One region of the Streptomyces sp. NPDC048415 genome, then DNA from elsewhere that is predicted to be linked to it. Evidence: riboswitches for the same ligand, from Rfam matches in the RefSeq annotation. Region 1 holds a riboswitch; the other holds the start of a gene.

Region 1 (7,512 bases):
GAGGCCCCGCTTATAAACCTGTGAGACTCCTGGGGGTGCTGTTGCCACAGCGTGTTTCGCAACAAAACCCCCACCACCCCCCGCAGTTGCGCATTCTGTGAAGGGCAATCGTGTCCATATCTCGCCGCACCGCACGTTCCGTGCGAATCCTCGGTGTCGCATCCGCCTCGGCCGCGCTCGCGCTCGGCGTCGCGGGCAACGCACTCGCCTGCAACATCCGTGACTTCTCGGCCGTCGCCTCCTGCGACGACAACGGGAAGGGCATCATCACCGTGACCGACACGGACTCCTCGGGCAAGGAGGCCACCGTCTCGGTCTACCTCGAGTCGAACGGCGCCGACGGGAAGCTGGTCGGCACCCAGACGGTCACCGGCACCCGCGAGGGCGCCACCGTGACGTTCTCGGAGGACTGGGCCCCCAAGGGCCAGTACCGCGTCCACATCAAGGCCGCGAACATAGTCGACGAGGACATCTCGCCGAACCTGACCGCGCCGTCCGACGCGTGCAAGTCGACGGAGACGCCTTCGCCTTCGGAGACCCCGAAGCCGTCACAGACTCCGTCCCCGTCTCAGACGCCTTCGGACTCGGCGACCCCGTCGGCCTCCGAGAGCACCACCGCTCCCGCGACGACGGGCGACAACTCCCCGTCCCCCGCGGCCGGTGACTCCAACCTCGCCGAGACCGGTGCGAACTCCAACACCGGCATGATCGCCGGTATCGCCGGCGCGCTCGTCGTGGTCGGCGGCGGAGCGGTCTTCTTCGGCATGCGCCGCCGTGGCGCCTCGAAGACCAACTGATCGCACGTCGCGGACACATGTGGCCCGCCCCCTCAGCGAGGGGGCGGGCCACATGCCTTGGCATCCGGAACTACCCGAACGTCGCCCGCTCCAGCCAGAACTCCAGCAGCTCCCGCTCCCCCAGTACCTCCAACCGGCCGCCGTCCAGCGGAAGTCGACGGTAGAAGCCCAGCAGGACGTCCGTGAGCGGGCCGCGCAGCGCGACGGTCGCCTTCTCGTGACCCCGGCGCCAGGTGACGCCCCGCTCGGCGAGCTCGACGACCCACTCGGCGTTCAACTCCGGTGTGGTGTCGGTGGCGTGGAGGTGGATGCTGCGGCCGACTCCGCGCAGCTCCGCCGCCGCCTCGTCCTGCTCCGTCCGCTGCACGTACTCGACGATCCCCAGCCACTCGTCGATCGCGTCCGCAGCCACCTCAGGATCGACCTCGTACGGCAGGCCGGCGGCCAGCGTCGCGTCGGCGCGGTGGATCGCCAGCTCGTGCGTCATCCGGCGCGCCCAGAACCCGGAGCTGAGGTCGCCGGCCCAGGCCCACACCTTCGTGTCGGGTCCCGCCTCGCGCAGTGTGCCGACGAGCATCGCGCCGGTCTGCGCGAGCCAGGCGTCCAGGGCGGCCGGGTCGCCCGCGGCCTCCGGTCCCCCGGCGAGCGGAATCCGGTCCTCGGGGATGTGCTCCTGAGCCCGCGTACGCACGATGAGTTCGACCCAGCGCAGCGCCCCGCCCGTGTGCCGGACCAGCTGCTCCAGTGACCAGTCCGGGCAGGTGGGCACGGTGGCGGACAGATCCGCACCTGCCGAGGTCACCACGTCCCTCAACTGCCGTACCTGCGAATCGATCTCATCGCAGTAGCGGTCATGTCCGAGTAGCGTCATGATCGCACCCTATGCGGCCCAGGGATCCCCGAGTACGACAATTTCGGCTGCGTCGAACTCCACCCCCACCACGTCCCCTGGCTCCGGCGCGTCCCGCAGAGCGCACGCCGCTTCAAGTCGGGGCGCGCCCTCCGAGTACAGGTGTACGGCGACATGGGTGCCCCGGAAGGTGCGGGCGGCGACGGTGCAGCGCAGGCCGTCCGCCGCGTCCACGAGCCGTACACCCGCAGGCCGCACGAGGAGCGTACGGAGCCCCTGGGGGGCGTCCTCGGGCACCGGAACCTTCCCCCACGGGGTGTCCGCGGCCTCTGCGACCACCGTCGCCTCGACCACGTTGTCGAAGCCGAGGAAGCGGGCCACGAACTCGTCCGCCGGACGCTGCCAGACCTCAAGAGGCGTACCGGACTGGGCGATCCGACCGTCGCGCATCACCACGACCCGGTCGGCGAGCGCGAAGGCCTCACCCTGATCATGCGTGACGGCGAGCACGGTCGTGCCCAACTCGCCGAAGAGTTCACGGAGTTCGACGACGAGCCGTTCGCGCAGGGAGCGGTCCAGCTGGCCGAGCGGTTCGTCGAGCATCAGCAACCGAGGGCGGGGGGCGAGGGCGCGGGCCAGCGCGACGCGCTGCTGCTCGCCTCCGGAGAGTTCCGTCACTGACCTGCGTTCGGCACCCGGCAGCCCGACGAGTGCCAGCAACTCCCGTACCTCCAAAGCTCGTTGACCCTTCGGCGCCCCGTGCATCCGCAGCCCGAAAGCCACATTGCCGCCCACGTCCCGCTGCGGGAAGAGCTGGTGGTCCTGGAACATCAGGCCGATGCCCCGCTTGTGCGCGGGCACCGCCGACTGGTCGCGTCCGCCCAGTACCACGCGTCCCGCATCGAGCGACTGCAGTCCGGCCACCGCCCGCAGCAGCGTGGACTTGCCGCTGCCGCTCGGTCCGAGCACGCACACGATCTCGTGCTCGGCGACAGCGAGGTCAACGGCGTCGAGCACCGGCCGCCCGCCGAAGCGTACGGTCGCACCCTGAAGGTTCAGCAGCATCTAGAACTCCCCCGTCCGGTCTCCCCGTACCCGCTCCAGCAGCAGCAACGCCACCGCGCACACCACCATCAGAATCGTCGAAAGGGCCATCGCCTGGCCGTAGTTGAGATCGCCCGGCCGTCCGAGCAGCCGGGCCACGGCGACCGGCAGCGTCGGATTGTCGGGCCGCGCGATGAAGACGGTGGCCCCGAACTCGCCGAGCGACACCGCGAAGGCGAACCCGGCCGCGATCAGCAGCGCCCGCCGCACCATCGGCAGATCGACCTCGCGCCACACCCGCCACGGCGAGGCCCCGAGCACGGCGGCCGCCTCGCGCAGCCGCCCGTCCACCGCCCGCAGCACGGGCAGCATCGTCCGTACGACGAAGGGGACACCCACCAGCGCCTGCGCGAGCGGCACCAGGATCCAGCTGCTTCTGAGGTTCAGCGGCGGCTCGTCCAGCGCGATCAGGAACCCGAAGCCGACGGTCACCGCGGACACGCCCAGCGGCAGCATCAGCAGCGCGTCGAATCCTCGTAGCAGACGGCCCGTCATGGGGGTCCCCCCGCTGGAGCGAAGCCGAGAGTGGGGGAGGGTGAGAGCCGCGGCCGCCAGAGCGCCGATCAGTACGGCGATGGCGGTGGCGGCGAGCGCGTACTCCAGCGAGTTGCCGATCGCCTCGATCGGCGCGACAAGGAAGATGCCGCCGCCGTCGCTGGTCAGGGCCCTGTAATAGGCGAATCCGGGAGCGTCGAGGGAGTGCTGCACGAGGACGGCGAGCGGCAGGACGAGGAGGACGACGATGCTCGCCAGGACACCGCCCAGCAGCGCCCACTGCCCCGCCCCGCGCGGCCGGCGCGCGGTCGTCTCCGGGGCCACCAGACGCAGGGCGGTCTCCCGGCGGCGCACGGTCCACGCGTGTACGGCGAGAACCGCGCCCACCGCCATGAACTGGATGATCGTCAGCACCGCCGCCGTCGCAAGGTCGAAGATCTCCGAGGTCTGCCGGTAGATCTCCACCTCGAGGGTGGAGAAGGTGGGACCGCCGAGGATCTGCACCACCCCGAACGAGGTGAAGGTGAAGAGGAAGACCATGAGCGCGGCGGCGGCCACGGCCGGGCTCAGGGCCGGCAGCGTCACCTTGCGCCAGGCCGCGAACCGGGAGGCGCCGAGCATCCGCGCGGCCTCCTCCTGGCCCGGGTCGAGCTGCGCCCAGAGCCCGCCGACGGTCCGTACCACCACCGCGTAATTGAAGAAGACGTGCGCGAGCAGGATCGCCCAGACGGTGGTGTCGAGCCGTACGCCCCACAGCTCGTCGAGCAGTCCGCCCCGGCCGACCAGCGCCAGGAACGCCGTACCCACCACGACGGTCGGCAACACGAAGGGCACGGTCACCACGGCCCGCAGAACGTGCTTGCCCCTGAAATCGAAGCGCGCGAAGACATACGCGCCGGGGAGCGCGATCAGCAGCGTGAGCGCTGTGGAGGCGAGCGCCTGCCAGGTGGTGAACCACAGCACATGCCGGATGTCGGGCTGCGCGAGCACGTCACCGAACCGTCCGAACCGCCAAACCCCGTCGATCTTGAGGCCTCGGGCCACGATCGCGGCCACGGGATAGGCGAAGAAGACGGCGAAGAACACGACGGGCAGGGCCATGAGCCCCACCCGCGCCGCGCTCCCACGCCTCCCGGGCGCTACTTCAGTACGAGTGAGGTCCACGACTTGACCCACTGGTCACGGTTGTCGGCGATCTTGGCCGGGGCCATGGTCTCGGGGTCCTTGGCCGCCGGGCCGTACGCGGTGAACTCCGCGGGCACCTTCGCCCCCTTGAGCACCGGATACACGAACATGTTCAGCGGCATGTCCTCCTGGAACTCCTTGGAGACCAGGAAGTCGATGAGCGCCTTGCCGCCCTTGGTGTTGCCGGCGTTGCTCAGCAGCCCCGCGAACTCGATCTGCCGGAAGCAGGTGCCGTCCGCGACGCCGGTGGGCGCGGTCGTGGGCTTCGGGTCGGCATAGATGACCTCGGCGGGCGGCGAGGAGGCGTACGAGACGACGAGCGGCCGGTCGGCCTTCGCCTTCTTGCCGCCGGCGGAACCGGAGAACTCCTCGTTGTACGCCTGCTCCCAGCCGTCGACGACCTTCACGCCGTTGGCCTTGAGCTTCTTCCAGTAGTCCGGCCAGCCGTCGTCGCCGTACTTGGCGGCGGTCCCGAGCAGGAAGCCGAGACCGGGCGAGGACGTGGACGCGTTCTCCGTGACGAGGAGGTTCTTGTACGCGGGCTTGGTCAGGTCGTCGAAGGAGGCCGGCGGGGCCAGCTTGTGCCGGCTGAAGTAGGCCTTGTCGTAGTTGACGCAGATGTCGCCGTAGTCGATCGGGGTGACCCGGTGCTTGTCCTTGTCGAGCAGGTACTGGGCGTCGAGCCGGCCGAGCCCCTTCGCCTCGTACGACTGGAAGAGCCCGTTGTCGAGCGCCCGGGACAGCAGGGTGTTGTCGACGCCGAAGAAGACATCGCCCTGCGGGTTGTCCTTGGTGAGGATGGCCTTGTTGACGGCCTGCCCGGCGTCGCCGTCCTTGAGGACCTTGACCGTGTACCCGGACTGCTTCTCGAAGTCCTTGAGCACGCTCTTCGACACGGCCCACGAGTCGTGGCTGACGAGCGTGACGGTCTTGGAGTCCGCGGATTTCCCGCTGCCGGACGACCCACACGCGGACAGCGCCGGCAGCGTGACGAGGCCCAGGCCGACGGCCACGGCCGCGAACTTCTTGGTGGTGCTCACTGAATTCCTCCTGGCTGACCAGGAAGAGACGCGGCCCTGCCCGGGGCCTGAAGGCAGGTCCCGGGCAGGGCGCAACAGCTTGAGTGATGACCGAACTTCCTACCCAGAATGACCTGGGCAAGGTTCAGAGGGTCTGCGGTCTGTCCCGCACTCTCAGCGCTGTGGCGCTCCCCTGTCGGAATATGAAGATGTTGGATTTGAAGATGTTGGCTATGAAGAAGCTGGCTATCAAGATGTACTGACGCGGGTCAGACTACCGCTCGGTCGCCGCGAGCTGACCACACGCCCCGTCGATCTCCTGACCACGGGTGTCCCGGACGGTCACCGGCACCCCGTGGGCGGCGATCGCCTCGACGAACGCCTTCTCGTCCTCGGGCCGCGAGGCGGTCCACTTCGAACCCGGGGTCGGGTTCAGCGGGATGAGATTGACGTGCACCGGCTTGCCCTTGAGCAGCCGCCCGAGCCGGTCACCGCGCCATGCCTGGTCGTTGATGTCCCGGATGAGGGCGTACTCGATGGACAGGCGCCGCCCGGACTTGGCCGCGTACTCCCATCCGGCGTCCAGCACCTCGCGCACCTTCCACCGCGTGTTGACGGGGACGAGGGTGTCGCGCAGCTCGTCGTCCGGCGCGTGCAGCGAGATGGCGAGGCGGCACTTGAAGCCCTCGTCGGAGAACCGGTGGATGGCCGGGACTAGTCCGACCGTCGAGACGGTGATGCCGCGCTGCGAGAGTCCGAGCCCGTCCGGCTCGGGGTCGGTGAGGGCGCGAATGGCGCCCACGACCCGCTTGTAGTTGGCGAGCGGCTCACCCATGCCCATGAAGACGATGTTGCTCAGCCGTGCGGGGCCGCCCGGAATCTCGCCGTCCCTGAGGGCCCGCATGCCGTCCACGATCTGGTGCACGATCTCGCCGGTGGACAGATTCCGGTCGAGCCCGGCCTGCCCCGTCGCACAGAACGGGCAGTTCATCCCGCAGCCGGCCTGCGAACTGATGCACATGGTGACCCGGTCCGGGTAGCGCATCAGCACGGACTCGACGAGCGTGCCGTCGAAGAGCCGCCACAGGGTCTTACGGGTGGTGTCCGCGTCGGTGGACAGATGCCGCACGACCGTCATCAGCTCGGGGAGCAGCGCCTCCTGGAGCTTGCCGCGCGAGGCGGCCGGGATGTCCGTCCACTCGGCGGGGTCGTGCGCGTACCGCGCGAAGTAGTGCTGCGAGAGCTGCTTGGCACGAAACGGCTTCTCACCGATCGCGGCAACGGCCTCTTTACGCTCGGCGGGCGTGAGATCGGCAAGGTGCCGCGGCGGCTTCTTGGCTCCGCGCGGGGCGACAAAAGTGAGTTCTCCGGGCTTAGGCATGGCTGTACCAGTGTCGCAGATCGATTCGTGTGACCTGCGATCGTCGGATCGGGAGTGGTCGTTGACGGTCGTTGTTGGTCATCGTCGGTCCCCCTCCGACGGCCCACAGACGGCCCGGCCCACGGTTCGCGGCAGGCACGTCGGTGCAGGTGGCGGCACGCTTTCTGCGGGCGAGCGTCCAGAAGGCTGTCCGTCCAGGCCCGCCGTAAAAGCTCGGGCGGTCAGCCCAGGGCGGGATCCGCCGACTCCTCAGAGTCCTCGCTCAGGAAGGCGAGACGGGGCAAGAGCGCCAGGACGCCGCCGATGAGACTGCCCAGGGTGTTGAACAGGACATCATCGACGTCCACGGTGCGACCAGCGTTCATCACGTACTGTGTCGCCTCGATCAGCACACTCAACGCTAGGCAGATCAGCACGACCCGGCGCAGGCGCGGCTGCCGAGTGACAAACATCAGCAGCAGGCCGAGCGGGACGAACATCAGGGCGTTCGCCAGCTGGAGCCGCAGGATCATGTCGTGCTCCATGCTGCCCATTCCGACCGTGGACAGGTCGTCGCCCCAAAGGCCCTCACCAGGTGCCCACGAGATGTACCGCTGCCCGCCGCTGCCGATCGGCTGGCTCGGGATCAGCGTGGCCGCGAGGATTACCATCAGGCAGAACGCGAGGAACACGCGGGACAGC
Region 2 (7,512 bases), on a different contig from region 1:
CGTTGCCCTGGTACGGATACGGCTGCTCGGGCGGGAGTTCGCCGCCGTACGGGTCGTCGGTGCCGCGCTGCTGCGGCACCCAGACACCGGCGGCCGGGGTCTCTCCGCCGTAGCCGCCGGTGGCGTACTGGTCCTGGCCGTAGCCCTGCTGCTGCGTGTACTGCTGGTCGCCGCCGTACGTGGTGTCGTACGAGGCACCCTGGTACGTCTGCGTCCCGACGTACGGGTCGGAGTAGGCGGCGTACTGCTGCTGGCCGTTGTCGTAGGCGTACTGCTGCTGGTCGTAGCCGGAGTAGCCGTCGTACGCGTACGCCTGCTGGTCCTGGGACTGGGCGGCCGTCGCGTACGCCTGCTGGTCCTGGGACTGGGCGGCGTAGGACTGGTCGGTCGCGTACGCCGTGTCGCTGTATATGCCGTACGAGCCGGTGTCGTCGGGCAGCGGCTGCGGCTCGTACACGGCGGTGGTCTCGGCGGCCGCGGGCTCGCCGGATCCCGGTGGCATGAACCGGTCGGACTGCGCGGGCGAGAAGACGTCGTCATCGCCGGCGTACTGGTCGTCGTCCGGAAGGGACGCGCCGTCGGTGGCCTCGAGGTCGGAGACCTCCAGCGTCGGGTCCTGGTGGTCCGGCTCGCCGCGGCGGCGCTTGCTGGGCTTGCCGGGCTTGCTCGACGCGGAGCGGCCGTTGATGGCCCAGCCCTGCGCGAAGCCTTGGCGGAAGGAGAGCGTGACGTAGGTCTGGCCGACCGCGAAGGCGGCGGCGCCCAGGCCGATGACCACCACGGAGGGCATCAGCACGCCGAGGACCACACCGAGGAAGCCGACGAAGGCGAGCAGCCGGTAGCGCAGCCGCGCCTTGTACTGCAGCAGGACCTCGCCGAGCAGCCACAACGCGACGACGCCGAACGCGATATAGAGGACCGTCCAGCCCATGTACGCCCCTCTCCCAGTGGCCGCTACGCAGTGTGTCGTACGCGGGTGCGACCGGTCTAGGCCCGCTGTGGGTGGTGCAGGCCCAGATTCTCGTAGATTTCCAGCGTCGCCGTGGAGTTGTTCAGCGTAATGAAGTGCAATCCGGGGACTCCCTCGGCCAGCAGCCTCGCGCAGAACTCCGTGGCGAACTCAATGCCAATGGAGCGTACAGCCGCCGGATCGTCTTTGGCTGTGAGGATCCGCTCTTTGAGGGCGTCCGGGAAGGAGGCGTTGCTGAGCTTGGGGAGCCGTTCCAGCATCTTCACGCTCGTCACCGGCATGACCTCGGGGATGACCGGCGTCGCACAGTCCGCCGCCGCGACGCGATCGCGCAGCCGCAGATACGACTCCGGCTGGAAGAACATCTGGGTGATCGCGTAGTCGGCGCCCGCGCGGCACTTGTCGACGAAGTGCGCGACGTCCAGGTCCCACTCGGTGGAGCGCGGATGCATCTCCGGGAAGGCCGCGACGCCGACGCAGAAGTCGCCGGACTCCTTGATGAGACGGACCAGCTCGGCCGCGTAGGTCAGACCCGTCGGGTGCGGCACCCACTCGCCCATGGGGTCGCCGGGCGGGTCGCCGCGGACCGCGAGCATGTTGCGGATCCCGGCGTCCGCGTACTGACCGATGATGTTGCGCAGTTCCGCGATCGAGTGGTTGACCGCGGTGAGGTGGGCGACCGGGGTGAGCGTCGTGTCGGCGACGATCTGCTCGGTCTCCTTGACGGTGCCGGCGCGCGTCGAGCCGCCCGCGCCGTAGGTCACGGAGACGAAGTCGGGCGCGACGGCCTCGACCCGGCGCAGCGCGTTCCACAGGTTCCGCTCGCCCTTGGGGGTTTTCGGCGCGGAGAACTCGAACGAGTACGTCTTCTTGCCGGTCGCGAGCATGTCGCGCACGGTGCGTGCGCGATCAGTCCTGGTGGAAGCAGATCCGAGGGCCATACCCGCAGGTTAGCCAGGGGGCGCCGGTCCCCCAACCGAAGCGAGGGGAATTGTCCGATTTGCCGACTTCTTGTCCACCCCTCGGACAGTCACCGCGCGCCTACGCGCCGCGCAGCCGCTTCGCGAAGTCCGCCGCCGCGGCTCCCGGGTCCTCCGCCTCCGTGATCGCCCGTACGACGACAACCCGCCGGGCGCCCGCCTCCAGCACCTCGTCGAGGTTGCCCAGGTCGATGCCGCCGATGGCGAACCAGGGACGGGCGGTGCCCAGCGCCGCCGTGTAACGGACCAGGTCCAGGCCGGGCGCGTGGCGGCCGGGCTTGGTGGGGGTGGGCCAGCAGGGACCGGTGCAGAAGTAGTCCACGTCCTGCTGCACGGCGGCGGCCGCGACCTCGGACTCGGCGTGCGTGGAGCGGCCTATCAGGATGTCGTCGCCGAGTATGGCGCGGGCCGCGGGGACGGGGAGGTCGCCTTGGCCCAGGTGCAGTACGTGGGCCTGGATGGCGTGAGCGACATCGGCCCGGTCATTGACCGCGAGGAGCTTGCCGTAGCGGGCGCAGGCGTCCGCGAAGACCTGGAGGTGCTCCAGCTCCTCCGCCGCCTCCATGCCCTTGTCGCGCAGCTGCACGATGTCGACGCCGCTCTCCAGGACCACGTCGAGGAACTCCTCGAGGTCGCCCTGGCGTCTGCGGGCGTCCGTGCACAGGTAGACGCGGGCGTCGGCGAGCTGGGCGCGGACGGTGGTGGCGGCGTTCTCGGGCATGCGTATGTCCCCCGTTGTCGGTGCGTACGGACCAGGGCGGCCGGGGTGGCCCGGCGAACCGTGGTCCGTACGCCGGACGGTCTTGGTTCAGGTCAGACGGCGAGCGCCTGGGCGCGGCGCTTCACCTCCGTGCCGCGATTCTCGCTCAGAGCCTGCGCGGGGGTGCCGGGCAGGGTCGGGTCGGGGGTGAAGAGCCACTCGAGCATCTCTTCGTCGGTGAAGCCGTCGTCCCGCAGGAGCGTCAGGGTGCCGGACAGGCCCTTGACGACCTTCTGCTCGTTCCCGTCGATGAAGGCGGCGGGGACGTGCAGCGCGCGGTTCTCACCACGGCGTACGGCGATCAGCTGGCCCTCCTTGACCAACTGCCGGACGCGGGTCACCTCGACGCCGAGCTGTTCGGCGATGTCGGGGAGGGTGAGCCAGGCGGGGACGAGAGCATCGATCTTTGCGTCAATCTCGGTCACGGGACAAGCCTGCCATCCCGGACTGACAGTCGGAAGCCAAGGGCGTCCGACCTGGGGTGACGGATGACGCCTTTGGCCGCCTTATGAGGGACTTCGCCGTGATCGCCGTGTCACGGACTTCGCCGTGATCGCCGTGTCACGGACTTCGCCGTGATCGCCGTGTGACGGACTATGCCGTGGCCGCCTAGTGACGGATTACGCCGTGGCCGCCGTGTGATGGACTGTGCCGTGACCGCCTTGTGACGGATTACGCCGTGGCCGCCTTGAGAGGCCTCGCCGGATCCGACAACAGCTCCGGATCCATCAGGGCGCCCGACTCGATGAGCCTGCGACCCTGGGCGAGGTCCCTCGGGCGGCCCACCGCCAGGAGGGCGACCAGGCGTCCGGAACGGAGCCAGCAGACCGTCCAGGCGACTCCCGTGGGGTCGCCGCGCCACACCGTCGTGTCGGCGGGCGCGTGGTGGCCGACGTACTGGACGAAACGGCCGAACTGTTCGGACCAGAAGTACGGGACCGGGTCGTACGCCGCCGGGGATTCGCCGATGATGTTCGCCGCGACCGTGCGCGGGCCCTGGAGGGCGTTGTCCCAGTGGTGGACCAGGAGACGGCCCTCGTACCTTCCCGAAGGGAAGGAGGCGCAGTCGCCGACCGCGTAGACATCCGGTACCGAGGTGCGCAGATGGTCGTCGGCCAGGACCTCGCGATGGGCACCGAGCTCGATGCCGGAGCCGGCGAGCCAGGCGGTGGCCGGACGCGCGCCGATGCCGACGACCACGGCGCCCGCGGGCACCCGGGAGCCGTCGTCCAGCACCACCGCGCCGGGCTCGACGCGCTCCACGCGCGCGTGCGTACGCAGTGTGGCCCCGCTGTCCGCGTACCAGGCCGCCATCGGCGCGGCCACCTCGGCGGGCAACGCCCCCGCGAGCGGCCGGTCGGCGGCCTCGACGACGGTCACCGCGCACCCCGCCTCGCGCGCCGCCGTGGCGAACTCGGCGCCGATCCAGCCCGCCCCGACGACCACGATGTCGTGCTGCTGGGCGAGGACGGGACGCAGCCGCTCGGCGTCGTCGAGGGTGCGCAGCAGATGGACCCCGGGCACGCCCTCCGCGCCCGGCAGCCGGATCGGTTCCGCTCCGGTCGCGACGACCAGGACGTCGTACGGCACGGGTCCGGTGGCCGTGTCCAGTTCGTGGTCGCCGGGGCGCAGGCCGAGCGCCTCGCGCCCGAGCTGCAGTTCGATGTCCAGCGCCTCGAAGTCGACGTCGAAGGCGGAGCCCTCGGCCTTGCCGAGCAGGACGGCCTTGGACAGCGGCGGCCGGTCGTACGGCTGGTGCGGCTCCGCACCGATCAGTGTCACGGTGCCGGTGAAGCCCTGTTCGCGCAGCGCGACCGCGCTCTGCACCCCGGCCATCCCCGCGCCCACGATCACGACCCGCCGTGCCGTACGCCCCTGCGACTGCGCCTGCGTCTGCTCGCTCACCTGATCACCATAGACACCTGACAATTTGTCAGTCAGCGGCCGGGCTCAGTGAGCTGTTCCACACTTCTCGCGGAGCTGCTCCACCACGCTCGTCCCACTCCCCGCCTGCGACTCCCATTCCCAGGTCTCCTCCAGACGCACGCGTCCGTCGGGCAGCTCCACCACGAGGGACGCGCAGCGCCCCGACGAGGTGCTGCCGTCGCGCTTCAGCTGCACGTACCGGAAGTCGAGGCGGTCGCCTTCACGGGTACCCACGAGGTGCCCGCGTACGACGTCGCCGCCCGTGTACTCGGCCCAGATCTCGCCGTCCTTCTCGTGGTACGAGAACCGGGTGCGGGTGCCCACCTGACCCGGCGCCTGGTCGGCGACCGGGGCGAGCACGAGGCCGTCGAGCGAACGGGCCATGGACGGAGGCTCCCTTACTGGGAAAGGTGGCGGCGGGCTAGGGTGGTCACCGTAAAGCACTCGCGGGAGCCCGGACGCACCGGGCTGAGAGGGAGGCTGGGACGGCCTCCGACCGTACGAACCTGATCCGGGTCATGCCGGCGAAGGGAGGGGCTGGACGCCCATGTCGCGTACATCAGATGTCCTTGTCATCGGGGGCGGCATCATCGGCCTTGTCACGGCCTGGCGGGCCGCGCAACGCGGGTTCGCCACCGCCGTCGTCGACCCCGAACCCGGCGGCGGAGCGGCCCAGGTGGCCGCCGGAATGCTCGCCGCCGTCACCGAACTGCACTACGGCGAGCAGACCCTGCTGGGCCTCAATCTCGCCTCCGCGCGCCGCTATCCGGACTTCGCCGCCGAGCTCACCCAGGCGAGCGGCCAGGACCTCGGCTACCGACAGTGCGGCACGCTGGCCGTCGCGCTGGACGCCGACGACCGCGCCCATCTGCGGGAACTGCACGCACTGCAACGCCGGTCGGGGCTCGACTCGGAGTGGCTGAGCGGTCGCGAGTGCCGCCGTCTTGAGCCGATGCTCGCGCCCGGCGTACGCGGAGGTCTGCGCGTCGACGGCGATCACCAGGTCGATCCGCGCCGCCTCGCGCGGGCCCTGGTCACGGCGTGTGAGCGGGCCGGTGTGGTGTTCCACCGGGCGTGGGCGGAGCGTTTGAGCGTCGTACGGGACCGGGCCGCCGGAGCGGTCACCACCGATGGCACCGAGCTCGCCGGCGGCCAGATCGTGCTGGCGGGGGGCAGCCTCAGCGGGCGTCTGGCGGGCGTCCCCGACGACGTCCTGCCGCCCGTGCGTCCCGTGAAGGGGCAGGTACTGCGCCTGACCGTGCCGAAGCGGTACGCGCCCTTCCTGAGCCGCACGGTACGTGCCGTCGTGCGCGGCAGCCAGGTCTACCTGGTGCCGCGCGAGAGCGGCGAACTCGTCGTGGGCGCCACCAGCGAGGAGCTGGGCTGGGACACGACAGTGACCGCCGGCGGCGTGTACGAACTGCTGCGCGACGCCCATGAGCTGGTGCCCGGGATCACCGAGCTGCCACTCACGGAGACGCGCGCCGGACTGCGCCCTGCCTCGCCCGACAACGCGCCGCTGCTCGGCCCGACCGAACTGGACGGGCTCCTGCTGGCCACCGGGCACTACCGCAACGGCGTACTGCTCACCCCCATCACCGGTGACGCGATGGCGCACGTCCTGACCACCGGCGAACTCCCCGACGTGGCCCGCCCCTTCACACCCGGGCGCTTCGGCGCCGCCGCCCTCACGGAGCAGCCCGCATGAACATCTTCGTCAACGGAGAGCGACAGCGCATCGACACGGGGACCGCTCTCGACACGCTCGTCGCCACCCTCACCCCCGCGCCGTCCGGGGTGGCCGCCGCGCTCAACGAAACCGTCGTCCCGCGCGCGCAGTGGTCGTCGACAGCCCTCTCCGAGGGAGACCGCATCGAAGTCCTCACCGCCGTCCAAGGAGGCTGAGCCATGGCCGACGATCCCTTCGTCCTCGCTGGTACGTCCTTCTCGTCCCGTCTGATCATGGGTACCGGCGGTGCGCCCAGCCTTGACGTCCTGGAGCGCTCACTCGTGGCGTCCGGCACGGAGCTGACGACGGTCGCGATGCGGCGCGTAAACGCTTGCGTCCACGGTTCGGTGCTGTCGGTGCTCGACAAGCTCGGCATCCGCGTCCTGCCCAACACGGCGGGCTGTTTCACCGCGGGCGAGGCCGTGCTGACCGCTCGTCTCGCGCGCGAAGCGCTCGGCAGCGACCTGGTCAAGCTGGAGGTCATCGCCGACGAGCGCACGCTGCTGCCCGATCCGATCGAGCTGCTCGACGCCGCGGAGACGCTGGTCGACGACGGGTTCACCGTGCTGCCGTACACGAACGATGATCCTGTGCTCGCGCGGAAGCTGGAGGATGTCGGCTGCGCCGCCATCATGCCGCTCGGGTCGCCGATCGGGTCCGGGCTCGGCATCCGCAATCCGCACAACTTCCAGCTGATCGTGGAGCACGCGCGCGTGCCGGTGATTCTGGACGCGGGAGCCGGTACCGCGTCCGACGCGGCGCTCGCGATGGAGCTGGGGTGTGCGGGGGTGATGCTCGCCTCGGCCGTGACGCGCGCCCAGGAGCCGGTGCTCATGGCAGAGGGCATGCGGCACGCCGTCGAGGCCGGCCGGCTCGCCTACCGGGCGGGGCGTATCCCCCGACGGCACTTCGCCGAGGCGTCGTCTCCTGTGGAGGGGCTGGCGCGGTTGGATCCCGAGAGGCCCGCCTTCTAGGTGCCCGGCGCTGCGCTGGGTTCGGGCCCGCCCGCGCACCGCCCGTTTCCAGTCGTCTGGGGAGTGCGCGGGCCTTCCGCGGGGGTTCTTGCCGTTGGCGGGCGCTGCATTCGTCGCGGCTGTGTCGCGGGCTGCCCGCTCGCTGCCTGCGATGTGCGTCACAGGTCGGCTGC

Evidence for each region. A riboswitch is a leader RNA that binds a small molecule or an ion and turns the genes downstream of it on or off. The one in region 1 is predicted to bind thiamine pyrophosphate.
Region 2: another riboswitch for thiamine pyrophosphate. It lies ahead of thiO (glycine oxidase ThiO); the one in region 1 lies ahead of AB0D27_RS10880 (thiamine ABC transporter substrate-binding protein).

The regions. Positions count from the first base shown of each region.
Region 1 covers NZ_JBEZKJ010000011.1:90,566-98,077, forward strand. Annotated here, with positions in the region: gene AB0D27_RS10860 (LAETG motif-containing sortase-dependent surface protein) at 111-797, shown strand; gene AB0D27_RS10865 (maleylpyruvate isomerase family mycothiol-dependent enzyme) at 868-1,668, opposite strand; gene AB0D27_RS10870 (ABC transporter ATP-binding protein) at 1,678-2,712, opposite strand; gene AB0D27_RS10875 (iron ABC transporter permease) at 2,713-4,347, opposite strand; gene AB0D27_RS10880 (thiamine ABC transporter substrate-binding protein) at 4,386-5,471, opposite strand; TPP riboswitch at 5,550-5,655, opposite strand; gene rlmN (23S rRNA (adenine(2503)-C(2))-methyltransferase RlmN) at 5,725-6,831, opposite strand; gene AB0D27_RS10890 (VanZ family protein) at 7,053-7,512, opposite strand, start outside.
Region 2 covers NZ_JBEZKJ010000025.1:72,867-80,378, forward strand. Annotated here, with positions in the region: gene AB0D27_RS18900 (hypothetical protein) at 1-931, opposite strand, end outside; gene metF (methylenetetrahydrofolate reductase [NAD(P)H]) at 988-1,911, opposite strand; gene thiE (thiamine phosphate synthase) at 2,012-2,671, opposite strand; gene AB0D27_RS18915 (Rv2175c family DNA-binding protein) at 2,764-3,135, opposite strand; gene AB0D27_RS18920 (FAD-dependent oxidoreductase) at 3,383-4,546, opposite strand; gene AB0D27_RS18925 (hypothetical protein) at 4,661-5,020, opposite strand; TPP riboswitch at 5,073-5,186, shown strand; gene thiO (glycine oxidase ThiO) at 5,184-6,344, shown strand; gene thiS (sulfur carrier protein ThiS) at 6,341-6,541, shown strand; gene AB0D27_RS18940 (thiazole synthase) at 6,545-7,339, shown strand.